Regions from separate parts of the Hydrogenophaga sp. LT287 genome, predicted to be linked through region 3. Evidence: predicted binding sites of a transcription regulator. Region 3 holds the regulator's gene; each other region holds the start of a gene.
The links. The regulator sigma-54, encoded in region 3, starts transcription at its own class of promoters, with help from an activator protein. The targets are predictions, from matches to a motif close to TGGCANGNAANCTGCTTT.
Positions count from the first base shown of each region.

Region 1: pedF (cytochrome c-550 PedF) is a predicted target of sigma-54. The motif match lies at 1,525-1,542, and genes of this name have one in related genera.
Region 2: AC0GNR_RS16655 (PQQ-dependent methanol/ethanol family dehydrogenase) is a predicted target of sigma-54. The motif match lies at 1,908-1,925, and genes of this name have one in related genera.
Region 4: AC0GNR_RS17400 (circularly permuted type 2 ATP-grasp protein) is a predicted target of sigma-54. The motif match lies at 2,572-2,589, and genes of this name have one in related genera.

Region 1 covers NZ_JBVPZC010000030.1:30,903-35,208, forward strand. The annotation lists gene AC0GNR_RS16730 (sigma-54-dependent Fis family transcriptional regulator) at 1-1,121, opposite strand, end outside; gene pedF (cytochrome c-550 PedF) at 1,592-2,089, shown strand; gene AC0GNR_RS16740 (substrate-binding periplasmic protein) at 2,203-3,120, shown strand; gene AC0GNR_RS16745 (helix-turn-helix domain-containing protein) at 3,137-4,273, opposite strand.
Region 2 covers NZ_JBVPZC010000030.1:15,651-19,956, reverse strand. The annotation lists gene AC0GNR_RS16655 (PQQ-dependent methanol/ethanol family dehydrogenase) at 83-1,801, opposite strand; gene AC0GNR_RS16650 (quinoprotein relay system zinc metallohydrolase 1) at 2,121-3,113, opposite strand; gene AC0GNR_RS16645 (quinoprotein dehydrogenase-associated SoxYZ-like carrier) at 3,110-3,916, opposite strand; gene AC0GNR_RS16640 (ABC transporter permease) at 3,941-4,306, opposite strand, start outside.
Region 3 covers NZ_JBVPZC010000008.1:8,100-12,405, forward strand. The annotation lists gene AC0GNR_RS08480 (THUMP domain-containing class I SAM-dependent RNA methyltransferase) at 1-75, opposite strand, end outside; gene rpoN (RNA polymerase factor sigma-54) at 207-1,883, opposite strand; gene lptB (LPS export ABC transporter ATP-binding protein) at 2,101-2,871, opposite strand; gene lptA (lipopolysaccharide transport periplasmic protein LptA) at 2,889-3,515, opposite strand; gene AC0GNR_RS08500 (thiol:disulfide interchange protein DsbA/DsbL) at 3,703-4,306, opposite strand, start outside.
Region 4 covers NZ_JBVPZC010000035.1:2,402-6,707, reverse strand. The annotation lists gene AC0GNR_RS17405 (alpha-E domain-containing protein) at 74-1,036, opposite strand; gene AC0GNR_RS17400 (circularly permuted type 2 ATP-grasp protein) at 1,107-2,546, opposite strand; gene AC0GNR_RS17395 (DNA internalization-related competence protein ComEC/Rec2) at 2,657-4,306, opposite strand, start outside.

The DNA of each region.
Region 1 (4,306 bases), on a different contig from region 3:
ATCATGATGGGAATGTCCCGCCCCGAGACCATGCGCAACTTGTGGATCACCGACGACACCTGCCGGTCACCCGTGTCGAGGTAGTGCAGGGAGGAAAACTGCATTTTTTTACCTGTTTGCTTCAGGGGCGCGGGTACCGGCACAGCTGTGCCGGGTGCATCGCCAGAACGCATGTCTGCGGGGCTGGACGTGCCTTGTGCGGGAGCGCTGTTCACCGAGCCTGACCATGCGTTGGCCGCCTTGGCTTTCATGCGGCACCACACCGACACGCCGTTGTGCAAACAGAGTTGTTTCGGGTTGGGCAGCGCGCCGCTGAAGCGTTCGAAGAGCGCCGACACCGACATGCCGAACAGCGACGAAAACGTGTGTGCCTTGAGCGCGCTGTAAGGCAGCCCCATCTGGAACTGCGCGCTGCGGTTGGCCGACAGAAACCGCCCCTCGGGTGAGAACACCGCGATGCCTTCCACCAGCGTGCCCAGAAATTCCGATCGCGTGTGAAAGTGGATGCGGATGGCTTTGGGGAAGATGTCGGCAAACATGTGGTTTTCGATCATCTGCGCCGACATGCGCACCAGCGCCAGCGTGTGCTGGTGCACGCTGCGGTGGTCTCCGGTCACGTCCAGCGCGCCAATGACCTGGCCATAGGGATCAAAGATGGGGGCTGCTGAACAGGTGAGGAATTTGTTGGCGTTCAGGTAGTGCTGGCTGCCGTGCACCGTGAGCGCTTCTTGCTCGGTCAGCGCTGTGCCAATGGCGTTCGTCCCTTTGTTTTTTTCGGACCAATCCATGCCCGGGGTCAGCGCCACCTGGGAGGCTTTTTCCAGGAAGTCGGTGTCGCCCAGCGAGTGCAGCACCATGCCCCGTGCCGACGTCAGCAGCACCATGCTGTGGGTGTTGACGATCTGGTCGTACAGGGTCTCCATGACGGGCGCCGCATGCTGGAAAAGAAACTTGTTCTCCTCCAGCACGTCGGCCAGGAGTCCGCGTCCGGGGCTGGAAAAATCGGGTTCGTCCTGTGCCGACAGGCCGTGCGCAAGCGAGCGTCGGTGCGACTGAGAGATCAAGCCTGCATCCGTGCCTTTTAAGTCATTCGACATATGGCCACCCTTCGGGCGGCCCATGCCGTGCATCTGCATCCCGCCGTTCATGTCGTCTCCTGCTACCGGGGTCAAGGTGTCCCAGGGATCCATTCCCCAAGGCACCATCTCATGCGATGGGCCCGTCGAAGACGGATCGGCTTTTTTGATTTCTTGCATTTCATTGTCCTCGCATCTGTGTCAGGGATCAACACAGGCTTTCCCTTGGTTGCTCCAGTCCGTGACGCTGGAGTGTTCCAGACATAGCAAATTGCTCGCCACAGGCGCGCTCACCCCATGGGTTGGCCTGTGGCAGGCTGCGTCTGTACCAGGGGGGATCTTTCTGCTTCAAATTGCAACACTGGTGTTGCGCGATGGCTCTTGCCCGGCGTGCAACTGAAGGCTTCTCGGGGCGCTGACAGGGCGTTGCTTTGGCCCAAAGCGTGCCTGGCCTGCATATTGCTGAGGATGGTTGCGTACCCGCTTTTCAGCTTTCAGACTTCGGAGACAAACCCATGAAATACCCCACCCATTTCCGTATCCCACTTCTGGGCCGCTGGGCCCTTGGCTTGGCCGTGTGCGCAGGTCTCGCCGCGGTGGTCCATGCCCATGGGGATGTCACCCCCCAAGCAGTAGACACCAGCTCGCTGCCCAAACTGGGCGAAAAGTGGCTGGACAGCAACCCGTACACCACGGGCGCACCGGAGTACAAGGAAGCCTTGCGCATCGGTTCCTCGGCCTACAACCAGAACTGCGCGCGTTGCCACGGGCTCGAAGCCATCTCAGGGGGTATTTCTCCTGACTTGCGCAAGTTTGACCAAGAGTGCACGGGCATGGCAGATGAAGCCAAGAAGAAGGCGTGTTTCAAAGAAATGGACGAGTTCTATGTGGCCACCGTGCGCCGCGGTCGTGTGCGGGATGGACGCGTCTACATGCCACCCTTTGAAAGCACCTTGTCGCAGGAAGCCATCTGGACCATCAAGGCCTACCTCGAAACGCGCCGCGAACCCTGATGCCCTTTGAGGGTTTGCCTGAGGGCGGCGGGTCCGAGTGGATCCCGGCCGTCTGGGCAGGCTAGAGCACCACTTACAGGCGACGATTTGCCCAACCCGCACAGGAGACCAAATTGAACCAGCACGACATCCCCGCCACCCCATGGCCCAGCGGCGGCTCGGCGTACCCGAGCCGCCGTCAGGTGCTTGCCGCTGCCCTGTGCTCCACCGTGGCGCCCTTGTCATTGGCCCAGCGGCCTGACGAAGGTGAGCCTTCTGAGTTCGAGGTCATCAAACAGCGCGGATCACTCATCGTCGCCGTCTACAAAGACAACGAACCCTATTCCTACGGACCGCCCGCCAACATGCAAGGGCTCGATATCGACATTGCCCGTGCTTTGACGCGAGAAATGGGATTGGGTCTCTCCCTGCTGCCTTTTCAGGCGGCTGAAGACATGCATGGCGATCTGCGCAACATGGTGACCCGAGGGCACTACCTGGGCCATGGCCCGGCAGATCTGCTGATGCGCGTCCCTGTTGACATGCACCTCATGATGGCCGATCGCCTGGCCTTCATTTTCGGCACCTACCAGAAAGAGGTACCCGTTTTGCTGGTCGACCGTCGGCGCGTGCAACGCGTGGAGACACCGGACGACCTTAAAGGACTGCCCCTGGCAGGAGAGCGCGGCATGGGCCTGACCTCTGCAATGTTGGGCTACGGCGGCGGAATATTGAAAGATCAGGTTCGCTTGTTCGACACCGGTTTGCTGGCGGCGCAGGCGGTGGTGGATGGCACGGTGGCCGCAGCCTATGTGACCCGTGCCCAGGGCGAGTACGTGCTGGCCCGCCTTGCTGCTTCACCTGCCCATCTGGGTATAGAGGAAATTAAACTGGGCAATCTGGTTGATCGTGGCTGGCCGGTGGGTGTCGCGATCAAGTCGCGCAATCGCCAGCTACGGCTGCTGGTGGAAGAGGCTTTCCGCCGTCTGCACGCATCTGGAGAAATGCTGGCCATTTTTCGACAGAACAAGCTCACGCTCACCACAGCCTGAGGGCAACCCTTTCGGGTCAGGCGGGACCGCCGGGACGCTTGCTACTCAGCTTGCGGTAAACGGTGGCACGGCTTATGCCGAGCGAGCGGGCTGCTTCCATCACATTGCCGCGCGCGTCTTCCACCGCTTTGCGTATGAGTGCCGTCTCGACATCTTTCAGCGGCAAGCTGGTGTGCCTGGCTGGTGGCGGGTTCTGGGGTTGGGCTCGGTCGCTGCTCAATCGACTCCACACCGCCAGCCGCAGGCCCGACCACAACGGCAGTTCACGCGCAGCGCTTGCGCTGCGGGCGTCATCAAACAACGTTTCAAACGGCACCGCAAACACGTCGCTGCAATGGGGCCAGGGCGCGCCGGGTGCCAGGGTGAGCATGTCGGCGGCGGCGCGGTTGGTGCCGGTCACAAAGCCGTCGGCGTCCACACAGACCAGGCCCGCGCTGTCTTCGTCGGGTGAGCTGCCGGGCCAGTGGATGCGCAGCAGCAGCTGGTGGGGCTGCGCCAGTGTGAGTGCGTTTTCAATGCGTCTGGCCGACTGCGCCACCAGGTGTTTGAGCGCCGGGCGCTCGGCCACATGGATGCCTGTGAGATCGAGCATGCCCACGCAGCGGCCGTCGGGACCAAACAGCGGTGCACCGGCGCAGCTGTAAATGCCGGTGTCGTCAAAAAAGTGTTCGCCGCGGTGCAGCCACACCGGTTGGAGTTCGGCCAGGGTGGCGCCAATGGCGGTGGTTCCCACCGCCTGCTCAGACAGGTCCACACCCACACGGGCGATCAGGCTGGCCTGCGGGTTGTGGCGGTCCACAGGGCCGTTCACGTCAATGACCACGCCTTGCGCGTCGGTCAGGATGGCGAAGTAGCGGGTGTCGGCCATGGCCCGCGCGAGCGACTGAATGACGGGAGCTGCCGCGTGCAGCAGCGGCCGGCTTGCCTCAATGGCACGTTGGGTGGCAGGCGCAGCAACGGTTTGAAAGGCCAGCGCCTGTTGCGGACGAAAACCTTGCGCCAGGCAGCGCCGCCAGGAGCGTTCGATCCAGGGTTCCACCCAGGGCGCCGCGTGCAAACCGCCTTCACTCAAAACCGCACGCCGTGCGCTTTCAATCAGGGCCATGCGGTCGGTGGTGGGTGCTGTTCCGGGCGGTAGCGGGCTTGTGTTCATGCCGTGTCTCTCTTTGTTGTTCGGTCGTCTGCG
Region 2 (4,306 bases), on a different contig from region 3:
GCCCGCACCAAGGATCCGGCCTGGCCGGTCCGAGGTGGGGCCCCCGCTCAAGGGGATGCCGCTGAGCGGCACAGGCTGCCGATCACTTCAGCAGTTTGAAGGTCCAGACGGAACCGCCCTGCTCCAGGAAGTTGACCTTCTTGGCCACCTCGCCACCCCACAGAGGCACAGCGCCACCCCAGCCAGAAACCACGCTGATGTATTGCTCGCCGTCCTGCATCCAGGTCACCGGCGGTGCCACGATGCCGGAGCCGGTCTGGAACTGCCACAGGATCTTGCCGGTTTTGGCATCGGCGGCTTTCAGGTAGCCCTCGGGCGTGCCCCAGACCACCATGTCACCCACCGTCAGCACCCCACCCCAGAGCGGCGCCTCGTTCTTCACTTCCCATTCGACCTTGCCAGACTTGGGGTTGATCGCACGGAGTGAGCCGATGTAGTCGTCGTACAGCGGTTTGATGGTGAAACCAGCGCCCAGGTAGGCGGCACCCTTCTTGTAGGTGACCGGCTCGTTCCAGATCTCCATGCCCCACTCGTTGGTCGGCACGTAGAACAGACCCGTCTTGGGGCTGTAAGCCATGGGCATCTGGTTTTTGCCACCCAGGAACGCAGGGGCAGCAAACACCGACTTGCCTTTGTTGCCATCACCACCCGTACCTGCCGGGTCACCTGGCCGGTTTTCTGGCACAAAGTTGGGACGCCCGGTCTTGAGGTCAATGCCGGTTGCCCAGGTGGTTTTGGTCACAAATGGGAAGGCGTTGACCAGCTTGCCGGTAGCGGCATCGTTCACATAGAAGTAGCCGTTGCGGTCCGCCTTGGCGCCCACGCGCTTGCCATCCATGTCAAAGGTGATGAACTCGTTGGTGCCGTCAAAATCCCACCCGTCGTTGGGCGTACCTTGGTAGTGCCACACGATCTTGCCCGTCTTGGGGTCGATCGCCACGGTCGACGCAGAGTAGAGGTTGTCACCCTTGCGCAGGTGGCTGTTCCAAGGGCCAGGGTTCCCGGTGCCGAAATAGGCCAGACCGGTCTTGGGATCGTAGCTGCCACCCATCCAGGTGGCCGCACCGCCAGTTTTCCACATCTCGCCAGGCCAAGTGGCGTTGGTGGTGCCGGAAATTCCGTTTTCCTTGCCGTCCTTGAAACCCATGTGGCCTTCGACCACCGGGCGCACCCAGACCATTTTGCCGGTCTTCGGATCGCGCGCTTCGACGCGACCGATCACACCGAACTCACCGCCCGAGACGCCCGTCATGAGCAGACCTTCGGCGATCAGCGGTGCAGCGGTGTAGCTGTAGCCCGCGCTGTAGTCGTCGATGCGCTCACGCCACACCACACGGCCGGTGTCCTGGTCCAGCGCCACCAACTGGGCGTCCAGCGTGCCGAAGATGACCAGGTTGTCGTACAGGGCAGCACCGCGGTTGATCACGTCGCAGCAAGGCATGATGCCTTCGGGCAGACGGTGCTCGTACTTCCAGAGCTTCTTGCCGGTCTTGGAGTCGAGCGCAAAGATGCGCGAATACGACCCGGTGACAAACATCTTGCCTTTGTGAATCAGCGGCTGTGACTGTTGGCCGCGCTGCTTCTCACCGCCAAAAGACATCGACCAGGTGGGCACCAAACGGTTGATGTTGCGGGCGTTGATGTCGGTCAATGGCGAGTGGCGCTGCAGCTGGGTGCCCAGGCCATTGCTCAGCACGCTGTCGGTCGTCTTGGCATCGTCGGCGATCATGGCGTCGGTCACCTGCGCACTGACGTGGGCGGTGGCGGCCAGGATCAAAAGACTCAGTAGTTTGCGTTTCATTGTGTTGTCTCCTGCTCATTCACGAGGTTGATGACTGAAGCCGAGCGCGATGCCCGGCCGGTGGCGAACTTCCCAGGCCTCCAGCTCCCAGGTTGCACACCCTTCTTGCGCAACATCTGTGCCAGGCTTTCCGGTGACACTTTTGCCTGGAGACCGAGCCTTGAGCCCGGGAGGACGGGCGCAATTGCCCCAGCCTGCACAGCTCTCAAGCTTCAATGGCGGTGACACTGCTCAAAAATGGCGCAGTGCCGGTGTATCGCTTGTGACACCTGGCAGACGCCCGCTGGCACGGCACCACCGGAGGCAGCTGCCGTGCGGGTCAGCGCCCTGCCAAGGCCCGCTGCTCGAAGCCGGGGTACCACTGCATCAGCGTTCGGTGCAACTCCACAGGCTGCGCCGCCCAACCCGCGAAACGTGGCGGGACCGGCAGGGCCAGCACCTCCAACAGATCCAGGCCACCCTCCGCCTGGGTCTTCATGTGGGCGGTGAGCCAGTCGATCCAGTCGCGCGTCTGGGCCAGGCCGCGACGGCCCTCGTGCACCGGCCCGTGGCTGGGTACAACCACGCGAAACCCGCCAGTGGCAAGCAGGCCTTCGAGACGGTTCAAACTGGCCTGCCAGGCCCCAAAGTCGGCATGCGGCGTGGTCGGCACACGGTCGGCAAACACCAGCCCACCGGCAAACAACACGCCCGTGCTGTGGTCGAGCAGCACAAGGTCATCTGCCGTGTGGCCCGAAAGCCGGACCAGTTCCAACCGGTGCTGCCCCAGCGTGCGCACCCCAGGCGCCAGCGCTTGCGCCGCAGGCGTTGACTCGGTCTGCTTCATCCAGTCACCGCAAAGCCGGTAGAGGTTGTCGGCGTAAGCGGCTCCCTCGGCCTGCATGCCGGCAATACTCCCGGGCAGCGCCTGCACAGGCCGGTTGGCCCAGGCCTGGTTACCGAAAAAATAGTCCGGGTGCAGGTTGAGGTTGAGCACCTGCACCACCGTTTCCCGGGTGGTGCGTTCAATCAGCTTTCGCTGCTGTTCGCCATACAGCCGTGACGGACCGGTATTGACCACCACAACCCCCGCACCGGTGGCGATGAAGGCGGTGTTGATGATATTGCAGCCATTTTGTCGATTGAAGTCGTCCACTGCGCCTTCAATCACCCAGGTGCGTGGCGCGATCTGGCGCGCCTGCAGGTCGTAGTCGAGCTTGGCCATATCGGGCCTCGGTACGTGCGCCGGTGCTGCCGGCACCGGCTGCGCCTGCAGGGGTGGAACCACCAGCCAGGCTGCGGCGGCAAAGCCTGCGAGCAACACGCCCTTCATGACAGCAGCTCCACGTTGATGCGGTTGCCGTTGTTGTCGCGTCCGACCAGCCGCAGATGGCCCACGCCCTGGAGTGGCATTTCAAACGTGATGACGGGGTTTTCTGACACCGGCTCGTGCAGGCCCAGCCTCCACCAGGCCTGCCCGGTTGCGTCCTGCAACTCCAGATGCTCCAGATGAAACGCAGGGATACCCGCCACCAGACCGGTGTCCATCGGGTGCATCACCCGCAGCCGCAAGCGCCTGCTGCCTTCGAGCACGTTGTTGAAGAAACGCGCCTGCACCTGGTTGAGTGTCTGGCTCCAGCTGCCATCGGCCCGGGTGGCGCCGGGCACCGTGCAACCGCCACCGGCGGCCTGAACCCAGGTGCCGCCCACATGCCACTGGCCATCGGCGGTTTGCACCAGGGCGCGCACCGGCGAAGCCTGCTCCAGCCGCAGCCTGAACGCCAGCACCGGCAGGGACCGCAAAGGCGCGAAGTCCAGCACCTCGCGCACGGGGTTGCGATCGGCCACCACGAGCATGCGCCGAATACCCCCGCCGCTGCCCGCCAGTGCCCGGGCATCGACCAGGATCGGCACATTCATGGCGTCGTCGGCAAAGGCCGGCCCCTTGACCACCACCTGGTCAGAGAAGCGCATCGGCGCCTCGCCCAGAAAGTGCCGCCGCAAGCCGGGCCATTGCATCGACCCCAGCGGATCACCGCCTGTGTGGTCCTCGGCCGCTCGCAGGCCCCGTGACGACAACAGGCCTGCACCCAGTCCCCACCCGAGTAACTGGCGCCGTTGCACAAGCTTGATCATGGTTTTGTCTCCTGTCGTTGGGAATCAGGCTGCGCCGCGCTGGCGGATCCAGCCGCGCTGCGGGTCATAGCCCCAGAGTGCCAGCACAAAAAACACGGTGGTGCAGCCCAGCATCACCGCCCAGGCCAGCGTGCTCACCTGACCGTGCAAAGCAAACCGGATCGCTTCCACCCCATGGCTGAACGGGTTGATTTGCGCCGCCCCATGCAGCCACCAGGCGCCCGACTCTTCAAGCTTCCACAAAGGGTACAGCGCCGGGCTGATAAAGAACATCGGGAAGATCACGAAATTCATCGTGCCGGCAAAATTTTCGAGCTGACGCACATAGACCGACAGCACCAGCCCCAAAGCAGCCAACATGGCCGCACAGCAAGCCATGGTCAGCAGCAC
Region 3 (4,306 bases):
GATGCGCTGCACCTCTGCGGCCAGGTAATCCTCTACGCCAGCGGCGCAAGGGAGAAAAAGTTTGAGTTGGTTCATAACAAGTTACTTCGGCAATGGCTACAGAGCATCTGGTGCGTTGACCCCTTCCAGCATGCCCCACGGAACCGCCCTTCGACAAGCTCAGGACGGGCCGCTGGGGTGGCGGTGACGCGAAGCGGCGCGGGGGGTTACAAGCTCTTTCGCAGGTTCGCGGGCGCAATGCGCAGCGCCTCGCGGTACTTGGCCACGGTGCGCCGCGCGCATTCGATGCCCTGCTCTTTGAGCAGGTCGGAGAGCTGGTTGTCAGACAGCGGTTTGGCCGGTTCTTCGGCCGCAATGAACTGCTTGAGCAGCGCACGCACCGCAGTGCTCGACGCGTTGCCACCGGTTTCGGTGCCCAGCGACGAGCCAAAGAAATACTTGAGTTCGTAAGTGCCAAACGGCGTGGCCATGTATTTGGCGGTGGTCACGCGGCTGATGGTGGATTCGTGCAGGCCCAGCTCGTCGGCAATTTCGCGCAGCACCAGCGGGCGCATGGCGAGTTCGCCGTGCATAAAGAAGTTGCGCTGGCGCTCCACAATGGCGCTGCTCACACGCAAGATGGTGTCAAAGCGCTGCTGGATGTTTTTGATGAACCAGCGCGCTTCTTGCAGGCGCTGCTGCATGGCGGCGTGGCCGGCTTCGCCGCTGGCGCCACCGTCGCGCCCACCGCGGTTGCCGCGCATGGCGTTGGCGTACACGTCGTGCACGCGCAGGCGCGGCATCACCTCGGCGTTGAGCTGCACTTTGAAGCCCCGCCCAGCGCGGGTCACGAGCACATCGGGCACCACCACGTTGCGCTCCACGTCGACAAAACGGCGGCCGGGCTTGGGCTCCAGCCGCGCGATAAGGCCCAGCGCGGCGCGGGCGGTTTCGTCGTCAATGCCACACAACGCACACAAGCGCTTCACGTCGCGCTTGGCCATGAGCTCCAGCGGCTGCTTGCAAATGGCCAGGGCAGCGCGGGCCTCAGGGCTGTTGCGCATTTCCTCGATCTGCAGGCGCAGGCATTCGCCCAGGTCGCGGGCGCCCACGCCAGCCGGCTCCATGTGCTGCAGCAAATGCAGGGCCATGGTGAGGCGCTGTTCGAGGGCTTCGCGGGCCTCCAGCTGTTCCGGGTCTTCCCCGGTTTCCGGGTCGGCCGTCAGCACACCGGGGTTGGACAGGCTGAGCCAGGCGGTGGCCAGGTCGGCCAGCGTGTCTTCCAGGTAACCGTCGTCGTTGAGCGACTCGATCAGGAAATAGAGCGCGGCGCGGTCTTCGTCGCTCAGGCGCAGGCAGCGCGCCTGGTCGTGCAGGTGGTCTTGCAGGCTGACGGGCACGCGCGCCAGGTCGGCCGCAGTGGCGGTTTCGTCGTCGTCGCCCGAGCCGCTGTTGCGGGGCGGTGCGTCACCACCCCACTCGCTGTCGTCGGGCGCCATTTCCACGGTGCCGTCGCCTTCCCAGCTTTCTTCCACCGGGGTGGCACCGTCCAGGCGGCCTTCCAGCTCATCGCTTTGCGCGCTGTCGGTGGTGCTGTCGCTGGAGGACACGCGCTCAGACACCAGGCCGTCGTATTCGGGCGCGGACGCCACCGCCTCGGCCCCAGCCTGTGTGGCGTCGGTGATCTGCTCACCCGCGCTCACCGGTGCGTCGGTCTGCTCCAGGCCAAACGCTTCGCGGTCGGCGATCTCGTCGGTGCGCTCCAGAAACGGGTTTTCGTCCAGCATCTGCTCGACTTCCTGCGCCATTTCCAAGGTGGACAGTTGCAGCAAACGGATGGACTGCTGCAACTGCGGCGTGAGCGCCAGGTGCTGCGAGACGCGGAGGGACAGGCCTTGTTTCACAGGCCGCCCCCCCGCCGCGCTGCGCGCGTCCCCCCCAGGGGGGCGCACCCTGGGACCGGCAAAGCCGGATCCGCGGGTGCCCTGAATAGCGGCGCCTCACTCGCCCACCGTGGCGTGGGCGAAGTGGCCGGGTCAGCCGCCGGGCCGCCCCAAGGCAGGCCCAGCCCCCTTGGGGGGCAGCGACCCGCGCAGCGGAGGAGCGTGGGGGCTTGTTTCATCACATCCGGAAATGTTCGCCGAGGTACACCCGGCGCACATCGGCGTTTTCAACGATCTCGGCGGGCGTGCCGCTGGTGAGCACGTGCCCCTCGTTGATGATGTAGGCACGGTCGCAAATGCCCAGGGTTTCGCGCACGTTGTGGTCGGTGATCAGCACCCCGATGCCGCGCGATTTCAGGAACCCGATGATGCGCTGGATCTCGATCACGGCGATCGGGTCGATGCCGGCAAAGGGCTCGTCGAGCAAGATGAAACGCGGGTTGGTCGCCAGGGCGCGGGCAATCTCTACACGGCGCCGCTCGCCGCCCGAGAGCGCGGGCGCGGGCGAATCGCGCAGGTGGTCCACGTGCAGGTCTTTGAGCAAGGCATCCAGCCGCTCTTCAATGGCGGCGGGCTTGAGCGGTTTTCCCGCGTCGTCCAGCTGCAGTTCCAGCACGGCGCGCACGTTGTCGGCCACCGAGAGCTTGCGAAAGATGGACGCTTCTTGCGGCAGGTAGCCCAGGCCCAGGCGGGCGCGCCGGTGAATGGGCTGGCGCTCGATGGACTGGCCATCCAGCAGAATCTGGCCCGCGTCGGAGCGCAGCAGGCCCACGATCATGTAAAACGAGGTGGTTTTGCCGGCTCCGTTGGGGCCGAGCAAACCCACCACCTCCCCCTTGTCGACGGCCAGCGACACGTCCTTGACCACGAGGCGGCTGCCGTAAGCCTTCTTCAGCCCGCGCACTTCCAGGCGGCTGGTGGAGAGGAGGGAGTCGGGTTGGGCCGCCATTGCCGTGGCGGGCGCCGTCACCGCGTGCCCTCGCCAACCTGCCCGCTGGGACGCAGCGGCACGGGCGAGGCTGCGGGGGCCGTCGGCGCGTCTTCCTTGGGCACGGGCGTGAGCATGGCCCTCACGCGCCCCGACGGATTGCCTGGCGTGCGGTTGGCGACCCCACCGTCCACCGAAAACATGTCGTTGCTGCTGTTGTAGGTGATCACGCTGCCGGATGTTTCGTCGTTGACCTGCGCACCTTTGTAACGCCGCAGCACGGCGCTGCCGACAAAGCGCACCGTCTCGGACTTGCTGTCGTATTCAATGCGCAGGGCCTCGCCCTCGATGAACTCGTTGGCCACGTCGCGTTTCTGGCGGAAAAAAGCCGGGCTGCCGGTCACGGTTCCAAACTGGTTGCCCTGGGCATCCTGACGCACCTCCACACGCCCCCCCCGGATGATGATGGTGCCTTTGGTGATCACCACATTGCCGGTGAACACGCTGGTCTGGTTGGCGTCGTCGTAACGCAGCGCGTCGGCCTCGGCGTTCATGGGCTTGTTGCGGTCGGCCCGTTCGGCATGGGCGGCACCCACACACAACAGACCGATCACCAGCGCAGCGGCCAGCGGTCGAGAGGAGCGAAACAGGTGGAAGGTGGGCATGGCAATGTAGGGCACGAAACTTGCATTCATTGTAGCGGCGCGAGCCGGCGTTTGCGGCTGGCGGACGAGAGACTTTGCCGGCCCGAGCCTGCACGGCATCGCACGGCGGGGCAGACCCGTCGCCCACCCGAAAACGCACAAAGCCCGCGGGCAGCGGGCTTTGTGTGCGGCAAGTGTCCGGCCAGGCTCAGGCTTTTCGCAAGTCGGCGATCAGCGCGTTGGCCACCACCAGCGTTCGCGGACCTTGGCCCGTGACGTAATAGCGGCCCCCCACACCCAGTGATGGGGTGCCTTCCACCTGGTAGGCGTCCTGCAACTGGGTGGCGCGCTTCGCCTTGCCCGCCACTGCAAACGAATTGAAGAAACCGGTGAATTTCTCGCGATCCACCCCTTGCGCGGTCACCCAGGCGGTGATGGCTTCCGCCGTGTTCAGGCGCTGCTTGTCCACATGGATGGCGCGGAACACTTTTTCATGCAGCGCATCAACCTGGCCCATGGCCTCCAGCGCGTAGTACAGGCGCTGCAGGGGCACAAAGGCGTCGTTGAAAGCCACCGGCGTGCGGCGCACCACCACATGGGCGGGGGTCTTCTTCATCCAGTCGTTGAGCAAGGGCTCAAAGTTGTAGCAATGGATGCAGGTGTAGGCAAAAAACTCGACCACCTCAATCTTGTCTGCCGGGCTGTCGACCGGGGCCGGGCGCCCCAGGCGGACAAAATCAGCGCCTTCTTTCAGACTCGTGAGCTGGGCGTGCGCGGGGACAAGGGTCAGGGCTGCCGTGGCACCCAGGGCG
Region 4 (4,306 bases), on a different contig from region 3:
CGGGGCGTGCTGGGGCCAGCGCGCATTGTGCCCGCCCCGCATGGGCGGCTCCGCTGTGAAGCCGCTCAGCCGATCAATGGGTGGTGGGCACCAGGAAGTCCTGACTGATGCGCCCGCCCAGTTCGTTCACCCGGTCGAGAAACTGCGTCAGGAAAGCGTGCAGGCCGGTGGACAAAATCTCGTCGATGCGGGCGCATTGCAGGTCGGCCTTGAGCTTGCCGGCGCGGCGCAGCGTTTCACTGGAATGGTCGTTGGCCACCACGCTGAGGTTGTTGACCACTTCGTTCAGGCTGGCGGCCAGGCTGCGCGGCATGTCGGCGCGCAAGATAAGCAGCTCGGCCACGCGCTCGGGTGTGATGACGTCGCGGTACACCTTGCGGTAGACCTCAAAGCCGCTCACGCTGCGCAAAATGGCACTCCAGTGGTAGAAGTCGTACTCTTGGTCCAGCTCGCTGGCGGCACCAAAAAAGTCGCTCTGCACGGCGTGAAACTTCACGTCCAGCAGGCGCGCGGTGTTGTCGGCCCGCTCCAGAAAAGTGCCCATGCGGTAGAAGTGAAACGCTTCGTCTTGCAGCATGGTGCCAATGGCCACGCCGCGCGAGAGGTGCGAGCGGTGTTTGACCCATTCAAAAAAGGCGCCGGGGTCGCGCTCGAAGTCTTTGGACTTGAGGTACCCCGCCAGCTTGAGCCAGGTGGAATTTTGCGTTTCCCACAGCTCCGTGGTCAGCGCGCCCCGCACGGCACGGGAATTTTCACGCGCGGCGCGCAGGCACGAACAGATGCTCGACGGGTTGGACTCGTCGCGCACCATGAAGTCCATGACGTTGCGCGGCGTGATGTCCTTGCCGTATTTGGCGGTGTAGCTCGGCATCAGCTCGCTGATCACCAGCAGGCCTTCCCAGCCCACCTGAGCCACCGCGGCCGACTGCGGCAACAGCGAGGTCTGGTAGTTGATGTCGAGCATGCGCGCGGTGTTTTCAGCGCGCTCGGTGTAGCGGGACATCCAGAACAAATGGTCGGCAGTGCGTGACAGCATTTCAATAACTCCGGCAAACAGCGCCAAACAAGCAGCGCAACAAGTGATTCATTCCAGCGGCGCGGGGGGATCAGTCCTCCAGCACCCAGGTGTCTTTTGTACCGCCGCCTTGTGACGAGTTGACGACCAGCGAGCCGTCTTTCAGCGCCACACGGGTCAGGCCGCCGGGCACCATCTGCACTTCTTTGCCGCTGAGCACAAACGGGCGCAGGTCAATATGGCGCGGCGCCACGCCGCTGTCCACATAGGTCGGGCAGGTGGACAGGCTCAGCGTGGGCTGGGCAATGTAGCCGTCGGGTTTGGCTTTCACCAGCGCGCGAAACTCTTCCACTTCGGCCTTGGTGGACGCCGGGCCCACCAGCATGCCGTAGCCGCCCGCGCCATGCACCTCTTTCACCACCAGCTCTTCCATGTGAGCCAACATGTACTTCAGGTCTTCCGGGTTGCGCCCCATGAAGGTGGGCACGTTGTTCAATATGGGTTTCTGGCCCAGGTAAAACTCGATCATCTTGGGCACGTAGGGGTAAATCGACTTGTCGTCGGCCACGCCGGTGCCCACCGCATTGCAAATGGCCACGTTGCCGCTGCGGTACACGCCCAGCAAGCCCGCGCAACCCAGCGTGGACGTGGGGCGAAACACCAGCGGGTCCAGAAAATCGTCGTCCACGCGGCGGTAAATCACGTCCACCCGCTTGGGGCCGCGGGTGGTGCGCATGTAGACAAAGTTGTCTTTCACAAACAGGTCTTGGCCTTCAACCAGCTCGATGCCCATTTGCTGCGCCAAAAAGGCGTGTTCAAAGTAAGCGCTGTTGTACATGCCGGGCGTGAGCACCACCACCGTGGGCTCGGCCGTGGTGGCGGGGCTCACGGCGCGCAGGGTTTCCAGCAGCAGGTCGGGGTAGTGCGCCACGGGCGCCACGCGGTTCTGGCCGAACAACTCGGGGAACAGCCGCATCATCATCTTGCGGTCTTCCAGCATGTAGCTCACGCCGCTGGGCACACGCAGGTTGTCTTCGAGCACGTAGTACTCGCCCTCACCGGCCGCGTTGGGGGCCCGCACAATGTCGACACCCGAAATGTGCGAGTACACGCCACCGGGTACGTCCACGCCCATCATTTCGGGGCGAAACTGGGCGTTCTGGAAAATCTGGTCGGCCGGCACAATGCCCGCCTTGATGATTTCCTGGTCGTGGTACACGTCGTGAACGAAGCGGTTGAGCGCGGTCACGCGCTGCACCAGACCTTCTTCCATGCTGCTCCATTCCTTGGCCGGGATGATGCGGGGAATCAAGTCAAACGGAATCAGGCGCTCGGTGCCCGAGCCGTCCTCGTCTTTGGCGCCATACACCGCAAAGGTGATGCCGACGCGCCGGAAGATCATTTCAGCCTCTTCACGGCGCGACGCCATGACCTCCTCGGGCTGCTGCGCCAGCCAGCGGGCGTAGTTTTCGTAATGGGCTCGCACCTCGGTGGGCGAGGCGTTCATTTCATCAAACATCGGTCGGCTCATGGGCGTTATCTCTCCTTGTTACAGCATAGCAAGGACTGGGCCAGGCACCGCAAGTTCAGCCCCAAATCGGTGCAAAAAGAAGCGACCCGCTCGCTGACGGCGAAGTGAGATCAGTCGTTTTGCAGCGTTGTGAACGCGGGCGCCGGGTGGTGCCAATAGCGCCGCGCCTCGTCTCGCTGGCATTGCACCGCATCGGGTTCGGCGCTGCGCCAGGTGGCGGCGCCGCAGTCGGCCGACGTCACCCAGCGCATGCCGCGCTGGCGGTAGCGTTCCAGCACGGCCGGCGCCGGGTGGTTGAAGCGGTTGCGGTAGCCCGACTGCACCAGCACCCAGCGTGGGCGCAGGGTGTTGAGCAGCACCGGGCTGCTGGACGTGAGGCTGCCGTGGTGCGGCGCCAGCAACACGGTGGCGCGGGCGTCGGGCTGGGCCAGGGCCAGGGCCAGGCGGGTTTCCTGCTCGGCGTCGATGTCACCGCCCAGCCAGGCGCTGTGCTGGGCGCTGGCCACGCGCAGCACGCACGACATCGCGTTGCTGCTGAGCAGGCCCTGGCCCTCGGGCCCGTAGTGGGCGGGCTGCGGGTGCAGCACCTCAAAGTCCACCCCGTCCCAGCGCCAGCGCTGGCCGGCCACGCAGCGCTGCACGGGCTCGGCGTCAAAAGACGACAGCCACCGCGCCTGAGGCCAGGCGCTGCGCACCGCCGCCATGCCGCCGGCGTGGTCGCTGTCGCGGTGGCTCACCACGACGGTGTGGGGCGCCTCGCCCAAGGCGCGCAGCAGCGGCACGATCACGCGCTGCCCAGCATCGCTCTCGGGGCTGTAGCGCGGCCCCGCGTCGTACAGCAGGGTGTGGCGGGCGGTGCGCACCAACACGGCGCTGCCCTGCCCCACGTCCACCGCCAGCAGCTCAAACTGCCCCACCGCGGGGCGCGGTGGCGCCCACAGCAGCACCGGCCACACCAGCAGCAGCCCCGCACCGCGCACCGCCCAGGGCAGGCGCAGCACCAGCAACACACCGCCCATCACCCCGGCCAGCGCCAGCGGCGCGGGCGGTATGGCCCGGTGAATGGCAGCCCAGGGCCACTGGGCCAGCCACTGCAACACCGTGGCTTGCGCCTGCACCGCCAGCGCGGCGGCCTCCCACAGCAGCGGCACGGCCACACCCAGCATGGCCAGCGGCGTGACGACCAGCGTGACCCACGGAATAGCCAGCAGGTTGGCCAGCAAGCCCACCACCGAAAACTGGCCAAACAACAGCAGCGACAGCGGCGCGAGCGCCACCGTGACCACCGACTGCTCGCGCAGCAGCCCAGCGGCGGCACGCAGGGAGCGCCGGGCGCGCGGCTCCAGCTCGGCCTGGGCCAGGCGGGCCATGCGCTGCCCCGGGTCGGTGGCAAACAAAATGCCCACCGCCACAAAGCTCAGCCAGAAGCCCGGCTGCAGCAAGGCCCAGGGGTCCAGCAACAGCACCGCCACCATGGCCAGCAGCCACACCACCGGCCATGGCCAGCGCCGCACCGACAAGCGCAGCCCCACCACCACGGCCAGCATGATCACGGTGCGCTGCGACGGCACGCCCCAGCCCGAAAACAGCGCGTAGGCGGTGGCTAGCACCACCCCGCCCACACTGGCTGCCAGCGGCGTGGGCACCGCCAGCAAGGCCTGTGGCCGCACCCGGGCCAGGCGCCGCCACAGCGCCCCAATGAGCGCGGTGGCCAGCCAGGCAAACATGGTGACGTGCAAGCCGGAGATGCTCATCAAATG